2 regions of the Sphingomonas crusticola genome follow, and region 2 is predicted to be linked to the other one. Evidence: riboswitches for the same ligand, from Rfam matches in the RefSeq annotation. Region 2 holds a riboswitch; the other holds the start of a gene.

Region 1 (15,039 bases), 1.3 Mb from region 2:
AAGGTCCATGCCTCGCGCATCCATTATTGGGACGGCGAGGACGAAGGGGAAATCCAGGTTTAAGCCCATCGTCACCCCGGACTGGTTCCGGGGTGACGATGGGATGTCGTCAGAACTTGGCGCGCACGCCGCCGTAGAAGCTGCGGCCAAGCGTTCCGTAGCGGTAGGCCGTCTGATACTTCTCGTCGAACAGGTTCTCGACCCGCCCGAACAGCGTCAGATCATGGCCGATCGGTAGCTCCGCGCGCAGATCGACCAATGTATAGCCGCCCAGCCGGGTCGTGTTCGCCGCGTCCTCGAAGCTGTGGCTGGCCCTCGTCACCGCCGCGGTAATGACCAGGCCGAACGACCATCGATAGCTGACATCGGCACTCGCCGTGTCATGCGGGCGGCGGATGAGGTCCTTGCCATGGGCAGTGCCGGGTGAGCGATCTTCGGCGTCCGTCCATGTATAGTTAGCATGGAAAGCGAGCGGCCCGAATATCGCCGCGGCGGCCGCCTCGATCCCATGTGCGCTGGCCTTGGCGACGTTCGAATAATAGCCGAACGGCCGGTCGGCGCGCGGTGGCGTTGATGCGAACTGGATCAGGTTGCGTGTGTCGCGGTCGAACCAGGTTGCCGAAACCGTGAAATGCGTGCCGAGACGCTGCTCGATGCCCGCATCCCAGCCGTGTGCGCGCTCCGGCTCCAGCGCCAGGTTGCCGTAATCGCTATGAAGTTGGTACAAGGTCGGCGCCTTGAAGCCCTCGCCGTAGCTTGCCCGGACGATGGTGCCACCCGAGGCCCACACGCCGCCTGCCGAGAACAAGGTCTTGCCACCATAGACCTGATGATCGTCGTAACGCACGCCGCCGGTGAGCGTCAGATGATCGAGCACCGTCCCGTTGATCTGGCCGTAAAGGCTGTCGATCGAAACGTTGGCGCGGTCATTGCTATAGGGAGACGCGGCGCGGAAGCTGGAATGCTCATGCTCTGCGCCGAAGATCGCGTCCCAGCCCGGCACGATCGCAAGGCTGCCCTGATATTCGATATGATCGTTGCGTCCGCGCGAATCGAACGTCTTGTCATCGGCGCCAAGGCTCGGATCGAAATTGCCGCGGTCGATCTGGTCGCGCGTATAGGCGATGCGGTTCTTGAGACGACCGTCGAGCAAGGCGATATTGACGCCCGCATAGCCGATCCAGTTGGTCGACTTCTGATATTCGGCTGTGTCGGGCGCGCCGAAGCTGGAATCGAGGTCAACCTTACCGTGGCTCCAATAGCCGCGCAGATCGACGCTGACGTTCGAAGTGACGTCCGCCAGCACGCGTCCGCTGCCGCCGATATGGCGATAGCCGTCGCGCTCACGGCCGCCATATTCCGGCGCGATCGCCGAGATACCATCGGTACGGAAGGCATTGCCGGCCAGCTGCCACTGCACGCTCTGGCTGGCGCCGCCGACCGCCGCCCGGCCGCTCGCGGTGCCACGCGATCCGCCTTCCACCTGCGCCGATCCTTGGGTGCCCGCACTCGGCAGCGTTGTGACGATATTGACGACGCCGCCAATCGCCTGACTGCCCCACAAGGTCGATTGCGGGCCGCGCAACACTTCGATCTGTGCGGCATCGCCCACGAACAGGTCGCCGAAATCATAGCCGCCGCCGGGCGCCGCCGGATCGTTCAGCTTCACACCGTCGATCACGACCACGGTCTGGTCGCTCTCGGCACCGCGGATGCGCACGCCGGTCGTCGTACCGAAGCCGCCCGTGCGCGATGCGGTCACGCCGGGTGTGCGGACGATGAGATCCGAGATGGTGAATTGCTGCGATGCCTCGATCGCCGCCTGGTCGATCACGGTGACGGAGCTTGCGACCCGATCGATCGCGGTCGGCGTCCGAACGGCGGTGACGACCACTTCGGTGGCATCGGTTGCGGCATCGGGGGGCGATGCCTGCTGGGCGAAAGCGGGCGTGGCGAGGACGCTCGCCAGTAGGACAGTCTTGAAACGGAACATGATACTTCCTCGCGGTTGACGACAAATGCCGTCTCACGAGGAAATTCCTCGACCGCGCGGCGCACCCTGGCCGAACGGTGGACAGCCGCGACGGGCAGGTCTCCTGGCTCACGGGTCATCGCGCTTTGGCCGCCTTCTCGGGATCGGAACCCCAATGGCTAATCGGCCGGACACTCACCGCTTACAGTTGCAGGGGCAGCGCGAGCATTTCACTCGCTTCCCTTTTCATCTCCCGAAGGAGAACCTGTCGCGGGACTGCGGTTAGGGCAGATGCTGCATTGCGGTCAATGATGTGTCAGCGGAACGACGAGCGGCTGGCCCTCAATCTCCCCGATGAAAGCGGACACGCCGTAGACGGACCCGATCCGATCCGCCGTCAGCACCTCGCGCGGCGGGCCGTCCGCGACAAGCCGCCCCTCGTCGATCAGGAGCAACCGGTCGCACCAGCGCGCGGCAATGGTGAGGTCGTGCAGCACCGCGATCACCGTCGCACCGCGCGCGGCCTCGCCTCGTAGCAGCGCCATCACCTCGATCTGATGCGCCGGGTCGAGCGCGGCGAGCGGCTCGTCGGCGAGCAGCAGCGGCGCCTCGACCGCCAACGCCCGCGCCAGCAAGGTGCGCGCGCGCTCACCGCCCGACAATTGGTCGATCGGACGCGTGCGCAAACCGAGGAGATCGGTCCGCTCCAGCGCTGCCTCGACCGCCGCTTGGTCGGCTGCCGCCGGCCGCGCAAACGGCGCCAGATGCGGCAACCGACCAAGCGCGACCAGCCGCTCGACCGTCAGCGGCCAATGCACGTTCTGCCCTTGCGGCAGATAGGCGATCTGCCGCGCCCGCTCGCGTGGGGACAGACTGTCGATGGCCGTGCCATCGATCAGGATAGCGCCCTCGTGCGGGATCAGGCCCGCGATCGCGCGTACCAGCGTCGACTTGCCCGCGCCATTGGGGCCGATCAGGCCGATCACGCCGCCCGCCAGATCGGCGGTCGCGGCCTCGACGACCCGGTGCGCGCCGAGCGCCACCGAAACCCGGTCGAGCCTCACCATTCGCGCCGTGCCCGCACAAGCTGATGGAGGAAGATCGGCACGCCGATCAATGCCGTGACCACGCCGAGGCGCGGCTCCTCCAGCGTCGGCACCGTGCGCACCAGCGCGTCCGCCGCGGCCAGGAGCGCTGCCCCGCCCAGCGCGGACGGAATTAGCAGGGAGGATGGCCGCCGGTCGGTGAAGGGCCGCAACAGATGCGGCACCACCAGGCCCACGAAGCCGATCGCGCCCGATACCGCGACCGCCCCGCCGACGCCGATCGCGGTCGCGATCAGCAGCCGAGCCCGGGTTCGCGGGAGATTGACGCCCAGCGCGATCGCGCCGTCCTCGCCCAGTGTCAGTGCGTCGAGTGCGCGACCCTCTAGCAGGATCAGGCCAAGCCCGATGGCGATGCACGGCAATGCCAGCCAGACGTGGAGAAAGGAGCGGTCGGCGAGACTACCCATCAGCCAGGTCATGATCTCGATCGCGGCAAACGGATTGGGCGCCAGATTAAGCGCGAGGCTGATCCCGGCCCCCGCCGCGGTGGCGATGGCAACGCCGGCGAGGATCAGGGCAAGCGGTCCTTCGCTCCGTGCCGCGAGCAACAGCAGCGGCACCAATCCCGCGAGCGCGCCGATTATGGCAAAGAGCGGCAACATAAGGGGGCTCACCGCGGCGAACCCGTAATAAAGCGCCACAACCGCGCCCAATGCGGCCGTACTGGAAGTCCCGAGCACACCGGGATCGGCGAGCGGATTGCGCAAATAGCCCTGCAGCGCCGCCCCTGCCGCACCCAGCATTGCGCCGACCATCAGCGCGAGCAGCGCACGCGGCAGCCGCAATTCCCACACGATCGTGCCGGCGATCGCGTCGCCCTGCCCCGTCAGCGCCGCGAAGGCACGCCCCCAGCCGAGATGCGCCGGCCCAAGGCCGAGCGACACCGCCGCGCAGAGCAGGGCGACCAGCGCCAGCGCAAGATCGATACGGACCGAGGATTTCCCCACGCGCGATCCCTAGCCTTTGCCCCGCCGCCAAGTCGAGCCGCACGCGCGGATGAACGGGATTAGGGCGTTTCACTTAACCCTTACTTGCCCGTAGAGCTGCCCTATGCGCGTGCGTTTGCCTCTTTTCGCCCTCCTCCTCGCGCTCGCTTTGCCCGCGCACGGGGCGCCGCCCCGCCGCGTCGCGTCGCTCAACCTGTGCGCGGATCAATTTTTGGTCGTGCTGGCCGATCCAAGCCAGATTGCCGGTCTCACCCGCCTCTCGCACATGCCTGCCATGTCGCCGATCGCGCGTCAGGCAGCGCACTTCCCGACAATTGACTCCTCGGCCGAGGCATTGCTTGCGCGCCAGCCCGATCTGCTGCTCACTGGCTGGCCGGGCCAGGCGGACGCCGCACTGCGTGCCGGGCTCAAGGCGCAGGTCGTGGCCGTGCCCCCCGCCAACAGCTACGCCGATATCGTCGCGCAGGTGCGGCTCGTCGCGGGCGCGGTTGGCCACCGCGAGCGGGGCGAGGCGCTGATCAAACGCATGGATGCCGCGCTCGCGACCATTCCGCGCACCGGCTACGGGCGCGTCGCCGCCGACTATCAGAGACGCGGCTATCTCTCGGGCGGTGGCACGCTGATGGACGAGATGGTGCGCCGCGTCGGGCTGGTAAATCTGGCGACGAAGCTCGGCCGCCCGGCTCTGTCCAACCTGTCGCTGGAAGAATTCGTCGCCGCCCGCCCCGATTTCCTGATCACGGGCGGCAAACAGGCGCGCGATCTCGGCAGCGCCATGCTGGAGCATCCCGCGATCGCAGACATACCGCGCCTCTATCTTCCGGGCTCGCTCGCCGATTGCGGCGGCCCATCTTTCCCGGCTGCCGTTCGTACATTGTCGGATCAGCTGCGCTACAGACATTGACCATCGCCGCCGGGCAATGGCATGGGGGCCGCGCGCGGGTATAGCTCAATGGTAGAGCGGTAGCCTTCCAAGCTTCATACGAGGGTTCGATTCCCTCTACCCGCTCCACCATCAGCCATTTCCGCCCGCTCAGGGCTTACGCGCTGCGGCGGTTGCGTCGCGGGCACCACGGAATTCGCTGTCCGCGCTCCAATTGGGCCACTCGCGCGAATTGGCGAGGCGCTGGCCGAGCGCGAACATCAGCTCGGCGTCGACCGCCTGTCCCTTGGCATTCCAGGCTGGCGTCCACTCGTCGGCCGGCTGGTGATATTTGTCGCGCACATAGGCTTCGCTGTCGGCCTTGCCCGCCGCCTTGCCGCCTTCGACCAGATCCTCGCCGCTGCCGATCGAGATGGCGGGCACGCCGCGCTTGGCGAGCGGGAAATGGTCGGAGCGGTAGAAATGGCCCGCCTCCGACTGGGGATCGGGGGTAAAGGTTCGTCCCTGCTTGGCACCTTCCGCGATCAGGTCGTCGAGCAGACCGAGCTTGGCATTACCCGAGATGGTGAAGTCGTGCGCCGGCCCGGCCGTGCTGAGCGCATCGGTGTTGAGCATGCCGACCGTGGTCGCCAGCGGATAGAGCGGGTTGGCCGCATAATATTCGGAGCCGAGCAGGCCCTTCTCCTCGGCGGTCACCGCCAGGAACAGCACCGAACGGTCGGGGCGGGGCGCGGCCGCGAAGGCGCGTGCGGTTTCGATCAGCACTGAGATACCGTCGGCATTGTCGACCGCACCATTATAAATGCGGTCGCCCTTCGCGTCAGGCTGGCCGACGCCGAGATGATCCCAATGCGCCGAATAGACGATCGTCTCGTCGGGATGTTGCGCGCCCGCCAGCCGACCGACGATATTGTGCGAGACGATCGTCCCGGCATCGACCGCATAATCGGCCGACAAGGTCGCCTCGAGCGGCATCGGCGTGAAGTCGCGTGCCTGCGCCGCTTTCTTCGCCGCCTCGAAGTCGAGCCCTGAATCTGCGAATAATTTCACCGCGAGATCGCGCTGGATCCAGGTCTCGAAGGGCGTGTGCGCCTTTTTGGGTTCCGCGCGCACGATATCGAACTGGACGTTGGCGTTGGAATTCTTGACCGTCGCCCAGCCATAGGAAGCGGGCGCAGTCTCGTGCACGATCAGCACACCCGCCGCCCCACGCCGCGCGGCTTCCTCATATTTGTAGGTCCAGCGGCCATAATAGGTCATCGCCTTGCCGCCGAAGTCGCCCTGCCCGGTCTCGAAATCTGGATCGTTGATCAGCCCGACCAGGATCTTGCCGCGCACGTCGACGCCCTTGAAGTCGTCCCACTTTCGCTCCGGCGCACTCGTGCCATAGCCGACGAAGACCAAAGGCACGTCCTTGAGCGAGACATGCTTTTCGCCGGTCAGCGCCGCGCGCACCGCAATCTGCTCGCCCTGCGTCAACGGCATGGCCGTGCCGTTGCTGGTGATGCCGAGCGTCGGCGTGCCCACGATCGATGCGCGCAGCAGCGGCACGTCCTGGGTCCAGAGGCGCGTGCCGCCCTTAAGGTCGCCGCCTGGCTGGAGACCGGCAGCCTTAAATTGGGAGACGATATAATCGATCACCTTGGGCTCGGCCGCCGTCGCCGGCCCGCGCCCTTCATAGGCGTCGGACGCCAATATCTCGACATGATGCGACAGGCGCGCCGGATCGAAATGCGGAGTGGCCTGCGCGAATGCGGCAGTCGAGAGCAGGGTGAGGAGCAGCGAGAGCTTTTTCATGGCCGCAAGTCTGGCAGGCAAGGCGCCACGGTTCAATCAGGATCAAACTGTCATCCCGGCAAAGGCGGGGTGACGATAAGAAAAAAAACGCCCGGCGGATTTCTCCACCGGGCGCCTTGTTCGTCACACCTGAGGCTTATGCCTTGGCTTCGGCCTTGGGCTTGCCCTTGCGCTTCGGCTTGGGTGCCGCCGGCACGATCTCGAAGGCGAGCGCGCCGTCCTTCATATGGACCTTGACCTCGCCGCCGCTGACCAATTTGCCGAACAGCAATTCCTCGGCGAGCGGCTGCTTGATCTTCTCCTGGATCAGGCGGCCCATCGGCCGCGCGCCATAGAGCTTGTCATAGCCCTTCTCGGTCAGCCACGCCTTGGCCTCCTCGTCGAGCGCGATATGCACCTCGCGGTCGGCGAGCTGCAGTTCGAGCTGCAGGATGAACTTCTCGACCACGCGCGCGATCACCGGCGTTGGCAGGTAACCGAACGGCACGATCGCATCCAAACGGTTGCGGAATTCCGGCGTGAACATCTTCTTGACCGCTTCCTCATCCTCGCCCTCGCGGGTGAGATTGCCGAAGCCGAGGCTCTCGCGCGCCATGTCGGACGCGCCGGCATTGGTGGTCATGATCAGGATCACGTTGCGGAAATCGACCGTCTTGCCGTGGTGATCGGTCAGCTTCCCGTTATCCATCACCTGCAACAGGATGTTGAACAGGTCCGGATGCGCCTTCTCGATCTCGTCGAGCAGCAGCACCGAATGCGGATTCTGGTCGACCGCGTCGGTCAGCAGTCCGCCCTGATCGTAGCCGACATAGCCCGGAGGTGCGCCGATCAGCCGGCTGACCGAATGGCGTTCCATATATTCGGACATGTCGAACCGCTGGAGCGGAATGCCCATGATCGACGCCAGCTGGCGTGCGACCTCGGTCTTGCCGACGCCGGTCGGGCCGGTGAACAGATAATTGCCGATCGGCTTGTCCGGATCGCGCAGGCCCGCCCGGCTGAGCTTGATCGCCGACGACAAGGTGTTGATCGCCGCATCCTGCCCGAACACGACCCGCTTGAGATCGGTATCGAGCGTGGCGAGCGCCTTGGTGTCGTCGGTCGAGACCGACTTGGGTGGGATGCGCGCCATCGTCGCGATCACGGCCTCGATCTCCTTGGCGGTGATCGTCTTCTTGCGCTTGGCCGGCGGCACCAGCATCTGCATCGCACCGACCTCGTCGATCACGTCGATCGCCTTGTCGGGCAGCTTGCGGTCATTGATGTAGCGCGACGACAGTTCCACCGCCGACTTGATCGCCTCGGTCGTGTACTTGACCTTGTGGTGGCTTTCGAAGGCGGTGCGGAGCCCGGTCAGGATCTTGATCGTATCCTCGACCGTCGGCTCGTTCACGTCAATTTTCTGGAAGCGCCGGAGCAAAGCCCGGTCCTTCTCGAAATGATTGCGGAACTCCTTGTAGGTGGTCGAGCCGATGCAGCGGATCGTGCCGCCCGACAGAGCCGGCTTGAGCAGGTTGGACGCATCCATCGCCCCGCCGCTGGTCGCGCCCGCGCCGATCACGGTATGGATCTCGTCGATGAACAGCACCGCATGCGGCAGCTTCTCGAGCTCGGTCACGACTTGCTTCAGCCGTTCCTCGAAATCACCGCGATAGCGTGTGCCCGCCAGCAGCGCTCCCATGTCGAGCGAATAGATTACCGCCGGCAGCAGCACCTCCGGCACGTCGCCCTCGACGATCTTGCGCGCCAGTCCCTCGGCGATGGCGGTCTTGCCGACGCCGGGATCGCCCACATAAAGCGGGTTGTTCTTGGAGCGGCGGCACAGGATCTGGATCGTGCGGTCCACCTCCGGACCGCGCCCGATCAGCGGATCGACCCGGCCGTCCTTGGCCTTGGCATTGAGATCGACGCAGAATTGCTTGAGCGCGCTCTCATTCTTCTTGCCGCCGCCCTCGCTCTTGGGCGCCTTCTCTTCCTCGGCACCTTTCGGCTCGCGGCTTTCCCCCGGCTGGCCGGCCTTGCCGACGCCATGGCTGATGAACGACACCGCATCGAGGCGGCTCATATCCTGCTGCTGCAGGAAATAGACGGCGTAGCTCTCGCGTTCGCTGAACAGGGCGACCAGCACATTGGCGCCGGTCACTTCTTCGCGGCCGGACGACTGGACGTGCAGGATCGCGCGCTGGACGACGCGCTGGAAACCGGATGTCGGCGACGGATCGTTGCCGGTCTCGGTCTTGAGCGCATCGAGCTCGCTGTCGAGATAGGTGGCGACCGCCTCCTTGAGCTCATCGAGATCGACCCCGCACGCCGTCATCACCTTGGACGCGTGCTCGTCGTCCACCAAAGCGAGCAGGAGATGCTCCAGCGTCGCATATTCATGGTGGCGCGAGGACGCGGCCGTCAGCGCGTTGTGGAGGGTCTGTTCGAGCTCGCGGGCAAAACTAGGCATGTAATGTTTACTCCCGCAGGGGCAGCGAGGATGCCGCCCTGCTGACACCAATGTCGGAACGCGCCGCCGTCCAATCAAGCTCCCCCTGCTTGGGCGCCCTAAAGACGGCGTTTGCCGTCATCGCTTGAACAGGCTTTCGGCGCTCGAGCGATGGTTGACCGCATGATCGATCCGGGCACGGGCGCGGGCGATTTCCGCCTCCAGCGTCGCGATCCGCGCGTGGAGCTCGTCGACCGACAGCGGATCGAGATCCTGCTTCGTCAGCGCGGCGAGCGGATCGCCGGGCGTCTTGGGAAGATAGTCTTCCAGATCCATTGCCGAATGGTTGACCCTTCGCGCGAGTCTGTCAAATGCAACCGTCACCCCAGCGCAGGCTGGGGTCCATGGCTGCTCCAACGGGCGCCGACGCTGAGATACTATAGACATGGATCGCAGCCTTCGCTGGGATGACGAAAGGGTCAGGCAGTGACGATCCCAAAAACGATGATCGCCATCGACCCTGCCGAAGCCGGTGGCCCGGAAGTGCTGCAGCCGGTCGAGCGGCCCGTCCCCACACCGGGCCCCGGCGAATTGCTGATCAAGGTCGCTGCCGCCGGCGTGAACCGGCCCGACCTCATGCAGCGCGCGGGCAAATATCCGCCCCCGCCCCGCGCTCCCTCCATCCTCGGCCTCGAGCTCGCCGGCGAAGTCGTCGCGCTCGGCGAAGGCGGCGACGCGCGCCTGCTCGGCCGCCCGGTGATGGCGCTGGTCGCAGGCGGCGCTTATGCCGAATATGCCGTCGCTCCCTCCGGTCAGTGCATCGCGGTTCCGCCAGCCTTGTCGATGGTCGAGGCCGCGGCGCTCCCGGAAACCCTGTTCACCGTCTGGTCGAACCTGTTCGAGCGCGGCCGCGCCGCACCCGGCGAAACGATCCTCGTCCACGGCGGCACCAGCGGCATCGGCACGATGGCGATCCTGCTCGGCAAGGCCTTCGGCCTGACTATGATCGTCACCGCGGGCTCGCCCGACAAATGCCGCCGCGCGCTGGAGATCGGCGCCGACCACGCGATCGATTACAAGGCGCAGGACTTTGTCGCGGAGGTGAAGGCATTCGCCCCGGATGGCGTTCATGTCGTGCTCGACATGGTCGGCGGCGATTATCTGCCGCGCAACCTTGCCTGCCTCGCCGAAGAAGGCCGCCACGTCTCAATCGCCTCGCGGCGTGGCGCCACGGCCGAGCTGCCGATCGCACTGATGATGCGCAAACGCCTGACGCTGACCGGCTCGATGCTGCGCGCCCGCGACGTCCCCTTCAAGACCGCGATCCGCGATGCGCTGGTGCAAAGCGTGTGGCCTCTGCTGGCAGCGGGTAAGCTCAAGCCGATCATCGATTCCACCTTCCCGCTGCGCGATGCAACCGGGGCGCACGCCCGGCTGGAAGATGGCGACCATGTCGGCAAGGTCGTGCTCACGATGGGCTAGGAACACCGTCACCCTGAACTTGTTTCAGGGTCCATTCGGCGGCCAGGGGCTATCCAACGGAAGTAAGCCCAATCCGATAGCTAGGTCAGCCCAATCAGGGTTATCCTGCTCGATCAGGTTGATCTTCCAGTCGCGATGCCAGCGCTTCAGCTGCTTCTCGCGTGCGATAGCTGCCGGCATGTCGTCTAGAATCTCGAAACGGACCAGCCGCTTCACCTCGTAGTTGCTCGTAAACCCGCCGGTCACGCCCTGCCGATGCTGGTGTAGCCGCGCCATGAGATCCGACGTCACGCCGATATACAGCGTGCCATAAGGCCCGCTTGCCAGAATATAGACAGAGGGTTGCCGCTCCCTCACCCGGCGAAATCTGCCTCGCGATGGATGCCGAAACAAGTTCAGCATGACGGATCACGGATCAGCTATCTACGTCACCCTGCACTTGTTTCAGGGTCGATCGTGCCACGCGGGGGGGGCAACGCGTAACGGAAGCGCCGCCGGACGGGGTTGAGTGCAGAACTACGTCAAAGCCCTCGACACGCAGGGTTGTGCCTTTCTAAGCTGTCACATTCGCTCTGACGGGAAACGCTATGACCAAGACGCTCGCTTTGCTCCTGCTCGCCACCTCCACCCTCGCCCGCGCGCAGGCGCCCGAGCCGGTCTTCCCGAAAAGCGGCACCGATTTTCCCGACAAATATGTCGAGCCGACCGATAGCTACGATTATGTCCGGCGCGAGGTCGAGATCCCGATGCGCGACGGGGTCAAGCTCCACACCGTGATCGTCGAGCATAAGGGCACCAAGAACGCCCCCATCCTGCTCAACCGTACGCCCTACGACGCCGACGGCCATACCACGCGCAACAAGAGTGGGGTGATGCGCTCGATCCTGCCGCAAAGCTACGACGTGTTCGCCGACGCCGGCTACATCATCGTCTTTCAGGACGTGCGCGGCCTCCACGGTTCGGAAGGCGGCTATGTCATGACGCGCCCGCCGATCGGCCCGCTCAACCCGACCAAGGTCGACAATACCACCGACGCCTATGACGCGATCGACTGGCTCGTAAAGAATTTGCCGGAGAGCAACGGCCGCGTCGGCATGATCGGCTCCTCCTATGAAGGCCACACCGTCGTGATGGCGCTGCTCGATCCGCATCCCGCGCTCAAGGTCGCCGCGCCGGAAAGCCCGATGGTCGACGGCTGGATGGGCGACGATTGGTTCCACTATGGCGCCTACCGCCAGGGCAGCTTCCCGTACATCGTCGGTCAGGAGAGCCCTAAGAAGCAGAAAGCCAGCCTGATCACGTCGAACGCCGACGAATATGACGCCTATCTGAAGGCGGGCTCCGCCGGCGACTTCGCCAAGGCGCACGGCATCGACCAGTTCGGAATGTGGCGCCGGATGGCCGAGCATCCCGCTTATGACAGCTATTGGCAGGGTCAGGCGCTCGACAAGGCCGTCGTCGCCCGCCCCTCGACCGTGCCGACCATGTGGCTGCAGGGCCTGTGGGATCAGGAGGATATGTGGGGCGCGATCCATAGCTGGGAAGCGCTCAAGGCCGCCGGCCACCTCGACAATAATTATCTGGTGATGGGCCCGTGGATGCACAGCCAGGTCAATCGCGCCGGCTACATGCTCGGGCCGCTAAAATGGGCCGGCGACACCACCACCGATTTCCGCCGCAACGTCATCCTGCCCTTCTTCAACCAATATCTGAAGGATGGCGCGCCCAGGTTCGATATGCCGCGCGTGCAGATCTACAATACCGGCGAAAATCATTGGGACCGCTTCGCCAATTGGCCGCTCGCTTGTCAGCAGGGCTGCGCCAAGCCGCTCACGCCGATCTACCTCACCGGCAATTTCAGCCTGAGCTTCGACAAGCCGTCGGCGGGCAAGGCGGGCGATTCCTATGTGTCCGATCCGGCCCACCCGGTACCGTACGTCCAGCGCCCGACCAGCTTCAGCAATCGCGACCAATGGGGCCCGTGGCTGGTCAGCGACCAGCGCCATGCCAATGCCCGGCCGGACGTGCTGAGCTATACCACGGACGTGCTCGACAAGCCGGTGCGGATCAGCGGCGCGGCCGTGGCGGATTTGTTCGCCTCCACCACGGGTACGGACGGCGATTTCGTGGTCAAGCTGATCGACGTCTATCCCGACGAGATGGCCGACCAGCCCGAGCTCGGCGGCTATCAGCTGGCGGTGGCGATGGACATCTTCCGCGGCCGCTATCGCGAAAGCTTCGAGCATCCGAGCGCGATCCCGGCCAACAAGACGGTCGAATATAAATTCGCGTTGCCGACCACCAACCATGTCTTCCAGCCGGGCCACCGCATCATGGTGCAGGTGCAGTCGAGCCAATTCCCGCTCTACGACCGCAACCCGCAGAAATACGTTCCGAACATCTTCTTCGCCAAGCCCGGCGATTACCAGAAGGCGACGGTCACCTTGTCGCGCTCGGCGAGTCAGCCAAGCGCGGTGTGGCTGCCGCTGGTAGATGTGGCGCAGGGCGGCTGAGAGCCGGCAGCGAGTCGAGCGTTCATGGTCCCCTGACTCCTTCGCCCCGGCCCTGAGCCGGGGCCCCGCTTCGTCTTTCTCAGTCATGCTGAACGCGTTTCAGCATCCATGACGAGGGTGGTGCCGGGCCAAATTGCCTCGGGAACGTCTGCCAACCGTTACCGGTCGGCCCTCAGACGTCGCGTAAAGCGCGCGCGGCGAGAAGGCCGCCGCCCAGCAGACCCGACATCATGCACAGAAGGTGTAGCGCTTCGACGGAGATGAGATGCAGGAGCAGGTTCCCGTCGGCGATCGGCCAGAGCGGGCGCATATCTGCGTGCATCACGGCATCGAGCGCAATGTGGGAATAGGTGCCGACCAACGCGCTGAACAGCGCAACGCGCCAGCCGATCGGGGGAACGACCAAACCCGCGATGCGGATCGCCGCGTTGCCGGACGCTGGACCAACCGCCGCTGCCACAAGCGCCACCACCAACGCCCCGGATATGGTGTGGCTGATGCCGTGAACAACCGCGTCGCCACGGATCATTCGCACCAGGGGCTCGGCGTCCATCAGGATCTGGGAGCCGGCGAAGATAGTGAAGCTGAACCGGTCGCCGCCAAGGGCCTTGAAAAGCGCGCCAGGGCCTAGGTGGAAGGGCGTGAATGGCACCGGTCGTTCCCGCGTGTCTCTGGGTGAGCAGACGTTACGCTATCAGTGAGTTCGGCGGCCTTCCACTATCCCTGCCGGTAGGCAGACCCTCGTTACGAGCATTCCTGCTCGTTCGGTGGCGCGCTCGCTGGGTACCGCTTCCTGCCTCGATCGGGACGAAGCGCTCAGTCAAGGCCGCGCGAAATTCCGCATGAGCCAGTCCAGCACCGTCGTCGCCAGCGCCACGCGCTGGTCGTTGAAACTATGATCGGTCGTCATGTGGACGATCATTGCCTTGGGCCCGCCCGCGGCCGACGCCGCTTGTGCAGCCGCCTCCCCGACCGGCGCCAGCCCGTCGTCGGACGTAAGCACCAGTACCGGCCGACCCTTCATTTGGCCGGCCCGCTTGGCCCAATCCCATTGCGCCCCATGTGTACGAACGTCGGCGGTAACACTGTCCAGTGTTGCATTGATGGAAACCGCGCTCTGCGCAAAGCCGGCGCGCGCCTTTTGCGTGACGGGCGCCGAAAACAATTTGGTCACGTCCGCCGGCGAGATCAGCACATAGCCGGCGAGTTGCGCATCGTCGCCCAGCATCGCTGCGTCGAAGCCGCCCATGCTGTGACCCACCACCACGATCCGCTTGGTATCGACGCCGAACTCGGCCGCCGCCGGCGAGCGTAGCCAGGCGATCGCGGCATGCGCATCCTCGATCGTGTTGCCAAAACTGAATGGGCCGGGCGAACCCCACATGCCACGATAATGGATTGCCAGCACATTCCAGCCGGAGCGCTGCAGGACCCGTGCGAGATCGAGGTTCAGCTCCGTTCCGGGAAAGCCATGCAGCAGCAGCACGGTCGGGTGCGGCCCGGCGCCCGCGGCAATGAACAGGCGCGCCGGCACTTGAACGCCGCCGGTCGGGTAACGGACCTGCTCGAGCCGCGCCGGATGCGCGGCGTCGCGCGGCATATCCGCGACGATCGGATTGGCCGCACTCTGCGCCATGACCGGGGCGGCCATGGCGAACGATGCGCCGATCACGAAAAGGCGACCTAACATAGCAATCCCCTGCCGCAGGATGCCGGGTCGGCACCGTCCTGTCGATCATTCCCGATCTGTGGGATCAATGCCAGCGGTGGATGATCGTCGAGCTGCCGCCGGGTCGACGAGCTGCGGCCGCGAACCAGCCGGCCATGCATGCACATCCAGTGCGATGGCCTTGAGCGCCCCCTCCGTGCCCGCACAGCTGTCATTGCCCAGCAGCACATAGGCCTCGC
Region 2 (15,039 bases):
GGTCGAGGCATCGAACCTGCTCAACACCAAGACGACGTATCAGCAGCAGATCTTCGGCGACTCTCCCGCGACCCGCGGGGCCAAGGCTGTCTATCGCGATTCCGCCTGGAGCCGGGTGGATCGCCGTTACCAGTTCGGCGTCCGCGCCAAATTCTGATCCTCCCAAGGAGACTAGCGCCGCCATGGCCTAGCTATGGCGGCGCAGATTTTGGGGAAACGGCGATGGAAGCGAACGGCAGGCCCTTGCGGATCGTGATTGTCGGAGGCGGCACTGCCGGCTGGATGGCAGCCGCGGGGCTCGCACGCCTGCTCCTCCAGGCCGATTACGACATCACCCTGATCGAATCCGATGAGATTGGGACGGTCGGCGTCGGCGAAGCCACCCTGCCGCACATCAAGACCTTCAACGATATGCTCGGCATCAACGAAGCGCAGTTCATGCGCGACACCCAGGCGACCTTCAAGCTCGGCATCGAATTCGTCGGTTGGGACCGGCCGGCCGAGCGCTATATCCATCCCTTCGGCCAATTCGGCGAACCATGGGCGGGCGTCGATTTTCAGCATCATTGGGCGCGCGCGGTGCTGGCGGGCGAGGATGTCGGGCCGCTGCAGGATTATTCGTTCGCCGTCGCCGCAGCCAAGGTCAACGCGTTCGAATTTCCGAACGAGAATCTGAAGTCGATCCGTTCAACCTATGCTTATGCCTATCATTTCGATGCGGGCCTCTACGCCAATTTCCTGCGTAGCTGGGCGACCGCCCGCGGCATCAGGCGGATCGAGGGCCAGGTCACAGAGATTGGCCGCAATGCCGCCAGCGGTTTTATCGAGACGTTGACGATGAAAACGGGTGCCGTCGTTACGGGTGACGTGTTCATCGATTGCTCGGGCTTCCGCTCGCTGCTGCTGGATCGGACGATGGGCGTGCCCTGGCAGGATTGGAGCGAGTGGCTGCCGTGCGATCGCGCGCTGGCGATGCCGTGCGCGCGTACCGAACCGCTATTGCCCTACACGCGTGCGACCGCATGTAGCGGCGGCTGGACGTGGCGCATCCCGCTCCAGCACCGCACCGGTAACGGTTATGTCTTCTCCAGCAGCTTTCTAAGCGAGGACCAGGCATATGCGGCGCTGGTCGGAGCGCTCGACGGGACGCCGCAAGCTGAGCCCCGCCTGCTGCGCTTCGCGGCCGGGCGGCGCGAGCGGGCATGGGAGGCCAATGTCATCGGCATCGGCCTGGCTGGGGGCTTCCTCGAGCCGCTGGAATCGACCAGCATTTTTCTCATCCAGGCGGCTGTCCTCGATCTGGCGAACCTGATGCCGACGCGGGCAACCGGGATCGATCCGCGTCTTGCGGCGGAATTCAATCGCCTGTTCGAAGTTCACTACGATCGCACCCGCGATTTCCTCGTCCTTCATTATTACGCCAACCGGCGCGAAGGCGAGCCGTTGTGGGATCATCTTCGCGCTATGCGAGTGCCGGACAGCCTCGCGCAGAAAATCGCCTTGTTCGAGGCAAGCGCGGCAGCGCCCGACTACAAATATGGCCTGTTCTCGCGCGACAGCTGGCTTGCGGTGCTGGCGGGGCAGGGGATGATGCCGCGCGGCTATAATTGTCTGGCCGATCGGCTGCCGCTGAATGAACTGGGCAGCAAGCTGCGCGATCTGCGGCGGCGCGTCCGCATCAATGCCGATGCGATGACCGGACATTCCGATTTCATCGCGAACTATTGTGCCGGGCCAGGGCCGAGCGCAGCGCTGGAGAGCGCGGCATGACGCGCCGCATTGTCGTCGTCGGGCGGGATGCGGCCCTGTGGTTGTCAGCCAGCGTGCTGCACAATGCGCTGGCGCCAGCGGGGGTCAGCGTCACGGCGGTCGAGTTGCCGAGCCTGCTCGCTCCGGCGGACGCCTATGCGGCTCTGCCGCCGCTGGAGGCGCTGCATGGCCAGCTGCGGATCGACGAGGGCGCCTTGCTGCGCGCGATCGGCGGCGTCTTCACGCTCGGCCAGAATTTCGTCGATGGGCAGGGCGACAATCCCGCCTTCCTGCATGCCTATGGAGCCTATGGCACCGCGATCGATGGGCAGGATTTCTTCGCTTATTGGCTGAAGGCGCGCGGCCTCGGCCTCCCGGTCGCTTTCGAGGATTTCTCGATGACTGCCGCGGCCGCGCGCCAGGGCCGGCTGCTGATTCCCGACGACGAGAGCGAGCGCTACGGGCGCAGCGATTATGGTTATCACCTGCCCGCGCGCGCTTACGTCCGCAGCCTAAAAACGCTCGCGGTCAAGGATGGCGTAACCTTTTATGAGGTTGCATCCGCGGAGGTCATTCGCAGGCCTAACGGAGATATCGTCGCTGTTCGCTTCGACGGGCAGAGGGTGGAGGGCGACCTGTTTGTCGATGCGACTGGCCAGGCGGGGGAGCTGATCGGCGGTGCATGGGAAAGTTGGCGTGCTTACTTCGCGGCTGACCGTGTGCTTACGGCCAGCGGGCCGGCCTTCCCGTCGGTCCCGGCGTATGCGGAGATACGAACGTGGAGGCAGGGTTGGGCCGGCATCTATCCGTGCCTGGCGCAAACCCAAGTCGTGCAAGTTTATGCGAGTGCGGATTGCAGTGACGCGGCCGCTTTCAGCGGCGCTGCCGCAATCACATCCCTTCCTCTTGCCGACGGCATCGTGCGGGCGTCCGAGCCTGCGCGACGCGAGCAGGCGTGGGTAGGGAGTTGTGTGGCGATCGGCGGAGCGGCCTGTGTGTTCGATCCGGTCCACAATCTCGATCTACATGCGATCCACCTCGGCCTAATCCGCTTATTGTCATTCTTTCCCGCAGGCATCGATTTTGCAGCGGAGCGCACCGAATATAACCGTCTCACCCGATCGGCGTTCGAGCGCATGCGCGATTTCCAGTCGGCTTATTATACGCTCAATCGCTTCGGCGGCGCCTTCTGGCGACGCGCAAGGGCGGCAAAGCGGTCACTGGAACTCAGCCACAGTGTAGCCCTGTTCCAGGCGCGCGGCGAGATTGCGCCCTATGAGGATGAGAGCTTCACTCCCGATAGTTGGCGCGCTCTGTTCGTCGGGCTTGGCGTCATGCCAGCATCTTATCTGCCGACAATCGACCGCACCTCGCCGGAGATGGTGAAGTCGCAATTCCGCAATATGCTGGGCTTCATCAAGGAACAGGTGCTGCGCCAGCCGACGCACGACGAATATCTGCAGAAGATCGCGCGGCGCGCAAATGGGTGAGCTCGTGCACATCGATCGCACCGTCCGCGCTGGTGACATCGAAGCCTTGCCGCGCGTCATGTCGCGGGGCGCGCAGAGCCCGGCGGAATTCGCGGCGCTCGTCGAAACCGAGCAGCCAGTCGTGCTCAAAGGCCTGTTCGATCGCTGGCCTGCGCTCACCGCCGGCCGCCAATCGCCCGCTGCCCTGACGCGTTACCTCAAAGCGATGGATCGGGGTGCGCCCGCGCCGGTGATGGAGGCGCCGGTCAAAAGCGGTGGCCGGTTCGACTACGGGCCCGACATGCGCGAATTCAGCTTTACCAAGCGACGCGCCAGGATCAGCGAGACGCTCGACCGGATCCTGCGCAACCTGGCGTTACCCAATGCACCATTCGTGGCAATGCAGATGCTGCCGCTGGTGGAAAGCCTGCCCGATTTCGTCGCCCAAAATCCAATGCCGTTATTGCCGCGCGAAGTTGAGCCGCGGCTCTGGATCGGGGGCGCGGTACGCACTCAGACGCATAACGACCGTGATCATAATCTCGCCTGTGTGATCGCGGGCCGGCGGCGGTTCCTGCTGTTTCCGCCTGAGCAGGTAACCAACCTTTACGTCGGCCCGCTCGACAATCCGCCGCCGCTATCGCTGGTCGACCCCGATAGGCCCGACCTGGAGCGCTTTCCCGATTATACGAGCGCGATCGCGGCCGCGCAGGTGGCGTGGCTGGAGCCGGGCGACGCATTGTTCATCCCGAAATATTGGTGGCACCACGTCAGTTCCCTCGATCCCTTCAACGCTATGGTCAATTATTGGTGGGGCGACGACGCCACCGGGCTCGAGCGGCCAAACGATGCATTCCTAGCGGCCTTGCTTGCCTTCAAACATTTGCCGCAGGGCGAGCGCGCTTATTGGCGCGCCATGTTCGACGCGCATGTGTTCGGAGGCCATGGCGATGCCGTCGCGCACATTCCCGAAGAACTGCGTGGCGCGCTCGGGCGGATGACACCGCGTGCACGGGCGGCACTCAAGCAGCAATTGCTGATGGCCTTCCTGAAAACGCCATGAGCCGTCATTTCACCAGCGACATGCGCGCCTCCAGAAAGCGATCGACCTCGATGAGGCTTCGTATCCTTGCCCTGTTTGTCATGTTCGGGATCGCCGCCACGGCGGATGCCGCCCCCCGCGAATGCGCCCAATCGCCCGGCAAGGTGATCGAGCTCTGCGTCTGGGTCGAAAATGGTCAGGCACTCTATCAGGTCAGTCGCAATGGCATGACAGTGCTGGCGCCGTCCGCCCTGGGCTTGAGCTTCCGGGGGGAACCCGACGCTCGATACACCGCGCTTTCCAATCCGCGTCGCGCGCGTGCGGACGTGACGTGGGAACAGCCATGGGGCGAGCAACGCTTGATCCGGGATAATCACGAAGAGCTGACGGTTACATTGGCTGGCGATACGCGCTTTAATAAAGAGGTCGACGTCACCTTTCGCCTGTTCGATGATGGCATCGGCTTTCGCTACACTTATGGCGCGATCCCGGCGGGACAGGATGTCGCGGTTTCCGCCGACCGTAGCCAGTTTCGCGTGGTCGGGCCTTATCAGGCTTGGTGGTATGAAGGGCTCGGTCAGGAGCGCGACGAATATCTCTACGCGCAGACCGACGCGCGCCGGGTCACGCTTGCTGAGACCCCGTTGACGTTACGCGGCGACAAGAACGGGCTTTACCTGTCCTTCCACGAAGCAGCTCTCGTCGACTTCCCGAGCATGCTGCTGCGCGGCGACGGCGCCGGCACGCTCACCGCCTGGCTGATGCCCTGGCCGGACGGGGTACTCGCCCACAAGACCGGGCCCTTCACCACGCCGTGGCGGACGATGCTGGTCGGCGAAAGCGCAGGCGCGCTTGCCGACAGCCGGATCGAACTCAACCTCAATGAGCCCAGCAAGCTGGCGGACATCCAGAGCTGGTTCAAACCCGGTAAATATGTCGGCGTATGGTGGGAAATGCATCTCAACCGCACCACTTGGGGCAGCGGGCCGAAGCATGGTGCCAACACCGCCAACGTCAAAAGCTACATCGATTTCGCCGCGAAATATGGCTTCAGCGGCGTCCTCGTCGAAGGCTGGAACGAGGGTTGGGACGGATCCTGGATCGATAATGGCGACAAGTTCAGTTTCACCAAGCCTTACCCCGATTTCGACCTGCCTGGCATCACCGCCTATGGCAAGAAATTGAGGGTCGCACTGATCGGGCATAACGAAACGGCGGGCGCGATCCCTAATTACGAACGCCAGCTCGATGCCGCGATGACGTTGTATGAGCAGGTCGGCATCCCGATCGTGAAGACCGGTTATGTCCATCACAGCGGCGACATCGTCGACGAGCAGGGCGGCCTGCAATGGTTCGCCGGCCAATATGTCGTGCGGCACAATCTGCACGTAGCCCAGGTCGCTGCCGCGCATCGCATTGCGATCGATGCCCATGAGCCGGTCAAGGATACCGGCCTTCGCCGCACCTGGCCCAACATGGTCGCCCGAGAAGGGGCGCGAGGTCAGGAATATAATGCCTGGGGTATCCCGACCAATCCGCCGGAACATGTTGTGATCCTGCCCTTCACGCGCATGTTGAGCGGGCCAATGGATTTCACGCCGGGCATATTCGACATCGAGCATGGCCAGACGGAGCTTACGCGGCGCGTGCAGTCGACATTGGCGGTCCAGCTCGCCGAATATGTCGTGCTGTACAGCCCGATCCAGATGGCAGCCGACCTGCCCGAAAACTACCTGAAACACATGGGCGCGTTCCAGTTCATCCGCGACGTACCGACCGATTGGGAGACATCGCGAACATTGCAGGGCGAAGTCGGCGACTATGTCGTCGTGGCCCGGCTGGCGCGCGGCGGTAAGGACTGGTTTCTGGGTGCGTTGAGCGACGAGACCGCGCGCACGCTGACGCAGCCATTGTCCTTCCTGACGCCGGGCCGGCGCTATGAAGCGCAGATCTACCGCGACGGGCCGGGCGCGGATTACCGCACGAACCCGCTTGCTTTGGAAATTGCGAAGCAGGTTGTCACCAGCAAGGATAGTTTGACGCTGGCTCTGGCGCCTGGCGGGGGCCAGGCGATCCGGTTCAAATTGCTGAACTGAGAAGCGGCCGCGGCCGGCCGTTAGCGGGCTGCGGTTATTCCGCGAACACCACCGTCGTGCCGCCATTCAGGAGCACGCGATCCTCGAGGTACGCGCGCACCGCGCGTGCCAGCACGCGCCGCTCGATTTCCCGGCCTTTGCGCACCAGATCGTTCGGCGTGTCACGGTGGCTGACATGCTCCACGTCCTGCTCGATGATCGGCCCTTCGTCGAGCTCGGCCGTTACGAAATGGGCGGTGGCGCCGATCAGCTTCACCCCGCGGCGGTGCGCCTGATGATAGGGTTTGGCACCCTTGAAGCCGGGCAGGAAGCTGTGGTGGATATTGATGCAGCGGCCGGCAAACGCTTCCGCCAGATCGTCGGACAAAATTTGCATGAACCGCGCCAGCACGATCAGCTCGGCGCCGGTTTCCTCGGCGATGGCCCGTATTTGCGCCTCCTGCGTCGTTTTTCCCGGCTCGCTAAAGGCGAGATGGTGGAAGGGCACTCCGGCGAAATCGAGGTGGGCAAAAGTCTCGCGCGGGTGATTGGAGATGATGCCGACCGGCTCCATCGCCAGCTCACCGATCTTCCAGCGGTACATCAGGTCGGCGAGGCAATGGTCGAACTTGCTGACCAGCAGCAATACGCGCTTGCGATGGCTGGCGGCGCGCATGCTGAAGGTCAGATCGTGGTCGGCGGCCACCTCGTCAAACGCATCGCGTAGCGCCTGATATGGCGCGCCTTCGATCAAGACGAATTCGACACGCATGAAGAAGCGTCCCGACAGCAGGTCATCGAATTGCTGCGCCTCAAGGATGTTGGCGCCGTGGCGGGCGAGCACAGTCGAAACCGCCGCCACGATGCCGGGATGATCGAGGCAGGACAAAGTAAGGATGTAGCTGTCGTTCATGGATGCAGGTCCCGCGTCGGTTCACAGGAAGCGCGGTCGTCTTACCAATATTTCGCGCTCGCCAGCCGGGCGCCCTCGGCCAGTGCGGCGAGCTTGGCCCAGACGATGTCGCGATCGACCCCGCCCGATCCGACGTGGACCGAGAAGCCGCAATCGACCCCCGCCATCACATTGTCGCGCCCGACCAGATCGGCGTAGCGGCCGATGCGCTGGGCGATCAGTTCGGGATGTTCGATATAGTTTGACTGGCATTCGACAACGCCGGGGATCAGCACCTTGCCCTCCGGCACGCCATTGCCCTCGAACATCTCGAATTCATGCGCATGGCGTGGATTGGCCGCTTCGAACTGGATGGCGTGCGGCCGGGCGCGCCACACCAGATCGATGATGTCCTTGAATGGCACGTCGCAATGGTGCGGCCCGGGATAATTGCCCCAGCACATGTGCATGCGCAGCTGACTTTCCGGAATGTTGATCGTGGCGCGATTGAGTGCTTCGATATTGAGCATCATCCGGTCGCGGAACTGGGCGAGCGTCAGATCGCGGAACTGGGTGTGGCGCCCCATGGCGAGATCGGGGCAGTCGATCTGCAGCGTGATGCCCGCGGCGGCGATCGCCTCATATTCGTGCCGCAATCCCTCTGCGAGTGCGAACAGATAGTCTTCGTCGCTGTCATAATATTCGTTGGCGAAGAACAAGGCGGTCACGCCCGGCGAGGCCGCGCTCATGAAGGCTTGATGCCCCTCGTGCCGCGCAACCGAGGCGTTGAGCGTCTGCGTGTCGCGCTCCACCGCCGTCATGTCCTTGACCGTGATGGGTGCGTTGCAGGCGGGGGTCTTGCGATGCTTGCGGCCGGCATCGCCAGTGATCCGCGCCTTGACGCCAGGGAAGTCCTCAACGTCGGCAAACACATAGCTGTTGCCGGTTCCGCCGAAGCCGTTCAGCCGATCCTTGATATAGGTCGCGTAGCTTGGCTTCGATTGTTCACCATCATTGACGATGTCGACCCCGGCCTCGGCCTGTTTGGTAACGACATGGTCGACCGCCTCTTCGATCCGTGCTGCGACGGCAGCGGGATCGAGCGGCAACCCTTCTTCCTTGGCGAACATCAAAGCGATCAGATCGTCCTGACGCGGCAGGCTGCCGACGTGGGTGGTGAGGAAACGCCCTGCGCTCATGCGATTTCTGCCCGCACGATCGCGGCACCGTCCGCCATCGCCTTCATCTTGCCGAAGGCGACGTCGCGCGGCAGGTATTTGAGCCCGCAATCCGGCGCGATCACCAGCCGTTCGGCAGCGACGTGGGGCAACGCGCGACGGATGCGGCTTGCCACCGTCTCGGGGCTCTCGATCTCGTGCGTCGAAAGATCGAGCACGCCGAGAATGATCGTCTTGCCGGTGAGCTTGTCGAGGATGCGGCAGTCCAGGTTCGACTGGGCGGTCTCGATGGAGATGTCGTTGAGGTCGGTGTCGGCAAGTTCGGGCAGGAAATTATAGCCCTCGGGCCGCTCATGGATCAGCGCGGCATAGCCGAAGCAGATATGCAAAGCGGTGCGCCCCGTGACGCCCTCCAGCGCGGTCTTCAAGGCCGCCAGGCCGAACGCGCGCGCCTTTTCGGGACGTGCCTGCATATAGGGCTCGTCGATCTGGACGATGTCGGCGCCGGCGTCGAACAAGTCCTTGATCTCGGCATTGACGGCGACGGCATAATCGTGGGCCATTTCGGCTTCGTCGGCGTAGAAATCATTCTGCGCCTGTTGTGCCATCGTGAAGGGCCCGGGCACGGTGATCTTGATCATGCGATCGGTATTGGCACGCAGGAAAGCGACGTCGCGCGTTTCCACCGCATGCTTACGGCGGATCTTGCCGGTCACGCGAGGAACCGGGTTAGGCTCCCCGCTGCGATCGAGCGCCACTCCGGGATTGTCCAGATCAACCCCTTCCAGCGCGGTTGCGAACCGGTTCGAATAGCTTTCGCGGCGCATCTCGCCATCGGTGATAATGTCGAGGCCGGCCCGCTCCTGATCGCGGATTGCCAGGATGGTTGCATCGTCGAATGCCTGCTCGCGCCATTCCGGAGCGACGCGCCACAATTCGGTCGCGCGCACGCGCGGCGGGAAGCGGCCGGCGAGCTTGACCTTGTCGATCAGCCAATCGGGCTGGGTGTAAGAGCCGACGAGCGAAGTAGGGAGGAGCATGGCGGATCGGGCCCTTTAATGGAGGATCGAGGAAAGAAATTCGGCCAGGATCAGGTTGAACCGGCCAGGATTGTCGAGATTGCAGAGGTGCCCGGCACCGTCGATCACGGCAGCCTGTCCACGGGGCGCGGTGACGCCAATGAACTGAGCAATACGTCGCCGCCATTCGGTGTCCTTCGTGCCGGCAATCGCCAGCACGGGCATTGGCAGCGCGGCAATGTCGGCCAGGCGGATCGCAATCGGGCCGGAGCGCTCCAGGAGGTCGCGTCCGTCATAGTCGTTCAACATGGCGGCGAGCAGCGGCGCGGCGGCGGGGCTGGCGCGGACCAACGGATGGGCGGCCCAGTCGGACTTCATCGCCGCCAGCTGTCCCGTCCGCACCAGCTCGGCATAGTGATCGCGCGGTATAAGCCGCTCCGCGTCCTGATGCGCTACAGCGCCATGAAGCGGAGCCCCGACGAGGACCAGCGCCGCCAGCCGGCTCGGCCTGTGGCGGGCATAATCGAGCGCCACGCTGGCGCCTTGCGAAAGACCGACCAGGACGAACGGGTCGCTGTCGACCAGGCAATCGACATCGCGCCATTCGGCCGCCAGGCCAGCTGGTGCCGTCGAGCGCCCGAAGCCACGGCGATCGGGAAGCACGAGACGGAACTCATCGGCCAGCGGCAGCTGCGGCAACCAACTGCGGTGATCGAGCGTCCAACCATGCAGCATGACGACCTCCGGCCCCGCACCCGCGACAAGCGTGCGGAGCGCGCCGTCACCGACATCGACATCGACATGCCGCATGATCGGTACCACACGGCGGACGGGGGCCGGCTCAGCCCCCTGCATTGCGGTGGCTAAGGGTTCGGGGCGTGTCGGGCCTCACCGCGCGCCTTCAAGGATGTGCCGCACGTCATTGTTCGGACGATGATCGCCCGCCAGCCACCGCTTCAGTTCCGAATGGGCATCCTTCAGGCGTGCGGCGTTGATCTCGTCCGCGCGTACCGAATCGCATGTGAATTCCACGATCATGCCGTCGGGATCGACCACGTAGATCGACCGGCAATAGCCATGTTCGAGGACATAACGTCCCGGCGGCTCGATACCCGCTTCGATGATCCGCCGCTCCAGATCGGCCTGCAACGCCGCATCGACGTTGAGCGCGATGTGGCGAAACGGGCTGGGCGGGAGCTCGGGCCCGAATTCGGCCTGATCGTCGGCGTCGGCAAAGGTGAAGAAGGCGAGCGCGCTGCCATCGGCTAGGCCAAAGAAGCAGTGGCAATAGGTGCGCTCCTTGCCGAACAATTCCTCCTGCTCGCACCAGGTGGCGACCAGCGGGAAGCCGAGGATATCCTCGTAGAAATGCCGGGTCGCTTCCAGATCCTTGCAGACATAGGCGGTGTGGTGAAGGCGGCTGGGGAGGGAGGCGTTCATGGTCGGGCTCCTATCGGGTCGGTCAATCGGCAGGGGATGTGGCCGCAAGTTTGCGCGCTATTCTGGCGACATGATCACCCTGGAAGCGTGCGCCAGCAAGCTCGTTGCCGCTTGGCAATCGGCTGCCGTCCCCGCCCGCGATCGTGGTCGCGCCATAGGGTGTGCCACCGCTGATTTCGGTCATGATGGTGTTGCCGGCAAAGCTGTAGGGCAGCCCGACCACGACCATGCCATGGTGGAATAGCGTCGTGTGAAACGACGTAATCGTGGTTTCTTGCCCGCCATGCTGGCTGGCCGTGCTGGCAAACACGCTGCCGACCTTCCCGACCAGCGCGCCGGTCATCCACAGCGGCCCGGTCTGGTCGAGGAAGGTGCGCATCTGCGCCGCCATATTGCCGAAGCGGGTCGGCGTGCCGAAGATGATGGCATCATAATCGCCAAGTTCTTCCGGGATCGCGATCGGCGCGTCCTGTTCGACCTTCATGCCTGCCGCGCGCGCCTGCGCCTCAGCCATTGTTTCCGGAATGCGCTTCAACACCACTTCGCATCCCGGCACGCCGCGTGCCCCCTCGGCAACCGCGTGCGCCATCGTCTCGATGTGGCCGTAGGACGAATAATAGAGGATCAGGATACGGGTCACTTATCGTCCTTGGTTAGGGCGCGTTAAAACTTGATCGTGCCTTCCAGCCCGTAGACACGCGGCCGCGCCTTGAAGACGAAGCCCCCGGGCGAGAATTCCGCGTTATATTTCTTGTTGAACAGATTTTCGGCAAAGGCGGTGAGCGTCCACTTTCCCTGCTCGACCGAGGCACGGGCGTCGACCAGATCGACGGGGTCGCGCGAAGTCGAATTGGGTACGTCGAACCAGGTGCGCCCGATCCGGCGATAGTCGATCCGCAGCCGGCCCTTCATATCGCTGTCGCCCAACCGTGATTCATATTGGCCGCCAAGGTTGAACGTATAGCGCGAGATGAACGGGGCTTCGTTGCCGATCACCGTGGGATCGGGGAAGCTCTTGATCTTCGAATAGGTGAGGCCGAGCGCCGCGTTCAGGTCCAGGCCGCGCGCGGGATGAAGCGTGCTCTCCAGCTCGAAACCGCGCAGCCGGGTCTTCGCCACATTCCCCAGATTCTGGGTCGAGTTGGCCGCCAGGAAGACGAAGAAATAGCCGTTCTTGGACTGCGTGGTGTAGGCGCTGGCGTTGAAGGTCATCAGATTGTGGAGCAGCGTGCTCTTGAAGCCGAGCTCGAACGTATCGGCCGTCTCGGCCTTGTAGACGTCGCCAACGCCGACCACGCCGGTCCCCGCCGCGACCGCACCGACACCCGTCTGGTTGAAGCCGCCCGAACGGAAGCCGCGGCTATAGCCGCCGTAAACAGTCAAATTCTTCTCGGGCTTCCAGGTGACGGTGACCTTGGGCTGCCAGGCCGAGAAGGATTCGCCGCGCACTTCGCCGGAGGTGCCGGCCGGGAAACCCGTCACCACCGGGATGAAGGCGGGTGGCGTCAGCGTGGTGTTACGGCGATGGTCGTGATCGTAGCGAAGCGAGCTGTCGATCCGCAGTGCGTCGGAGAATTCATAGCCAAGCCCGCCATAGACTGCCCACGCGAAATTCTTCTGGCTGTCGGCGAGGAAGGTCGCCTGCGGGTTGAGCGGGTTGGTGCTCGGCGTGCGATAGACGGGGAAGACGCCGGCACCGGTGTCGACCAGATTGCCGGTCGAGATATAACGGTCGGTATGGATAAGGTAGGTACCGATTGACCATTGCAACTTCTGCTTGTCGGGCGAGGAGATGCGCAGATCCTCGCTCACCGCTTTGACGTTGAGATATTGGCTTTGATTGAGATCGGTCCCCAGCAGGAAGTAGAATAGCGATTCCTTGATCGGCAGGAAGTCGAACGCGTCGCCGGTGAGGATTTCGGTGACCTTGTCATAGGACGTGACGGATCGGATCGAACCCCAATCGGCCTGGTAATCGATCTTCGCCGATGCGTTGTAGATGGTGCGATTATCGATGCCGGCATTGTTGACGCGCACCGGCAGGTGCGTGTCGTTAACGTCGCTGACGATGTTGTAATAAAAAGCCTGGGTCTTTAGCTTCGAATAGAAGCCACGCAGGTCGACGCTCAGCGCATCGGTCGGCTGCCACAGCAATTTTGCGCGTAGGGACAGGTCCTTAACTGGATCGGCGTCCTCGCCGAGGTAGGTATTGCGTATATAGCCGTTAGTGTCGCGCCACGAGCCCGACACGCGGAATTTGAGCGTGTCGCTTAGCGGCCCGCTCAGCCCGGCGCGCACGGTATAGCCGAAACCATTGTCGATACCGGCCATGATCCGGCCCTCGAGCGTATCGGTCGGCGCCTTCGTGGTAATGACGATCGCGCCGCCGATCGCGTTGCGGCCGTAGAGGCCGCCCTGTGGGCCTTTAAGGATTTCGATCTGCTCGATGTCGAACAATTCCTGATTGAATTCGGCGGCATTGACCTGCTGCACCCCGTCGACGACGACCGCGACCGAGGGCTCCGAATTGCGATTCTGGGTGATGCCGCGGATGATCACGAAGGCGTTGCCGACGTTCTGCGTTTCCACCAGCTGGACGTTGGACGTCAGCGCGACGAAGTCGGCGGGCCGCTGGATGCCGGCGGATTCGATAGCCTTAGCATCGAAGGCGGTGATGGCGGCGGGTGTATCCTGAAGGCGCGTGTTGCGGCGGAGCGCAGTCACGACGATCTCGTTGCTGTCCGCCTCGCTGCTCGGCGACGTCTGAACATCCTGCGCGGCGGCCGGGGCGGAGGCTGCCAAGGCGGCCAGGGACAGCGATCCCGCTAAAATGGCTCGCGCCGAGAATACCCGTTTCATCATCAGTCGCCCCTCTCTCGACCCGGGGGCGCGCTTCTTTGGGCAAAGCATCACCGTACCGAAGACCTGCGCATAATTCCCCGCTTCGTCATGCGAAGTCAAGTTCGATATACGAAGTTTACTGCGGATAAACGAAAGGGTGATTTTGCGCCACGCGGCTTCGCGCCGAGTGCCCGTGGCCGACGCTGAGGCAAGGTTTGCTCGGAAAACTGTCAATGTCGTCTCTCCTGGTAACAGGCGACGACCAAGACAGAGCGCATGCGCGGTCGAGATCCACGCTAAGAAGGGTGGAGCCGCGCAGGCGATCCACCGAGGCACCCCGCCCGAGGAACGTTATCGCGACGAGGCAGGTCTCCTGGCTTACGGGTCAGCGCGTCGGTCCCGGCCTTCCCGACGATTGCCGCCAGTGACCCTGAATGGACCGCCGCTCGCCGCTTACAGTTGCGGGGGCAGCGCCGGACTCCACCCTCGCGGGTGCCACCGGCTTCCCGTCTTGGCTCCTCGCCGTTACTGGCGCGGAGAACCTCGACGCACCGCCTAAACACGCTCCTGACCGGCCGTGTCAATCGACATATAAAGATATCTTTATATGTTCTCCGTACTCGGGCCGGCAGTGGCCGCCTCGCCATCATAGTCGATAGCCGCCGCCGCTGCGCCCGACATGATGAACCCAATCGGCCGATCGCTTTCCTCCTTCAGATGCGCGATCAGGCTGGCGGTGCGTGCAAGTAGCGAGATGCCCTTGAGCGCGCCCACCGGGAAGCCGACATCGAGCATCACGGCGGGAATGGCGCCGTTGACGTTGATCGGCAAAGGCCGGCCGAGCGTCTCGGGCAATGCGTCGCGGATCGCATAGAGCATACGGATGTGAGCGCCCACGATCCCATGCCGTTCGGCGAGGTCCAGCAGCAACAGCGCGCGCGGGTCGCCGGCGGCGTGCTGGGGATGCCCGAAGCCGGGGATCGCACGTTTCTCGCGGCGCAAGTCCTTGATGCCGCCCCGCGCGACGGCTTCAATGGTCTCGCCTTGCTGAGCTTTCGCGACGAGTTCGGCGTAAAATCTTCCGGCGATCTCTGCACTGCCAAGCACGACCGAACCGCAGCCGAGCAAACCCGCCGCGACCGCGCCATGAAAGGCTTCGGGGGCGGCGGCATAGGTCATCCGGGCGGCGACGACGCTCGGTACCAAGCCGTGTTCCGCGATGGCAGCGAGCACGGCATTAGCGAAGAAGCGTTGGACCTCGCTCGGCGCCTCCCCAGTGACCAGCAGCCAGAAATAGCTGGTGAAATCCATCTGGCCGATAATCTCACCGCACA

The links. A riboswitch is a leader RNA that binds a small molecule or an ion and turns the genes downstream of it on or off. The one in region 2 is predicted to bind cobalamin.
Region 1: linked by a shared signal. The riboswitch ahead of DX905_RS12120 (TonB-dependent receptor plug domain-containing protein) and the one ahead of DX905_RS05665 (TonB-dependent receptor) in region 2 are both predicted to bind cobalamin.

The regions. Positions count from the first base shown of each region.
Region 1 is NZ_QTJP01000001.1:2,525,666-2,540,704, reverse strand. It holds partial or broken gene DX905_RS12125 (pyridoxamine 5'-phosphate oxidase family protein) at 1-63, shown strand, start outside; gene DX905_RS12120 (TonB-dependent receptor plug domain-containing protein) at 110-1,993, opposite strand; cobalamin riboswitch at 2,070-2,256, opposite strand; gene DX905_RS12115 (ABC transporter ATP-binding protein) at 2,278-3,039, opposite strand; gene DX905_RS12110 (FecCD family ABC transporter permease) at 3,033-4,025, opposite strand; gene DX905_RS12105 (ABC transporter substrate-binding protein) at 4,129-4,929, shown strand; tRNA gene DX905_RS12100 (tRNA-Gly) at 4,964-5,037, shown strand; gene DX905_RS12095 (M28 family metallopeptidase) at 5,059-6,705, opposite strand; gene clpA (ATP-dependent Clp protease ATP-binding subunit ClpA) at 6,842-9,157, opposite strand; gene DX905_RS12085 (DUF1192 domain-containing protein) at 9,275-9,472, opposite strand; gene DX905_RS12080 (NAD(P)H-quinone oxidoreductase) at 9,641-10,618, shown strand; gene DX905_RS12075 (GIY-YIG nuclease family protein) at 10,643-11,020, opposite strand; gene DX905_RS12070 (CocE/NonD family hydrolase) at 11,206-13,131, shown strand; gene DX905_RS12065 (metal-dependent hydrolase) at 13,304-13,783, opposite strand; gene DX905_RS12060 (alpha/beta hydrolase family protein) at 13,952-14,821, opposite strand; gene DX905_RS12055 (serine hydrolase domain-containing protein) at 14,867-15,039, opposite strand, start outside.
Region 2 is NZ_QTJP01000001.1:1,196,198-1,211,236, reverse strand. It holds gene DX905_RS05720 (TonB-dependent receptor) at 1-157, shown strand, start outside; gene DX905_RS05715 (tryptophan halogenase family protein) at 223-1,770, shown strand; gene DX905_RS05710 (tryptophan 7-halogenase) at 1,767-3,239, shown strand; gene DX905_RS05705 (cupin-like domain-containing protein) at 3,232-4,281, shown strand; gene DX905_RS05700 (glycoside hydrolase family 97 protein) at 4,332-6,356, shown strand; gene purU (formyltetrahydrofolate deformylase) at 6,391-7,248, opposite strand; gene DX905_RS05690 (cobalamin-independent methionine synthase II family protein) at 7,290-8,426, opposite strand; gene DX905_RS05685 (uroporphyrinogen decarboxylase family protein) at 8,423-9,445, opposite strand; gene DX905_RS05680 (alpha/beta fold hydrolase) at 9,461-10,234, opposite strand; gene DX905_RS05675 (VOC family protein) at 10,313-10,864, opposite strand; gene wrbA (NAD(P)H:quinone oxidoreductase) at 10,887-11,504, opposite strand; gene DX905_RS05665 (TonB-dependent receptor) at 11,528-13,726, opposite strand; cobalamin riboswitch at 14,052-14,266, opposite strand; gene DX905_RS05660 (citryl-CoA lyase) at 14,309-15,039, opposite strand, start outside.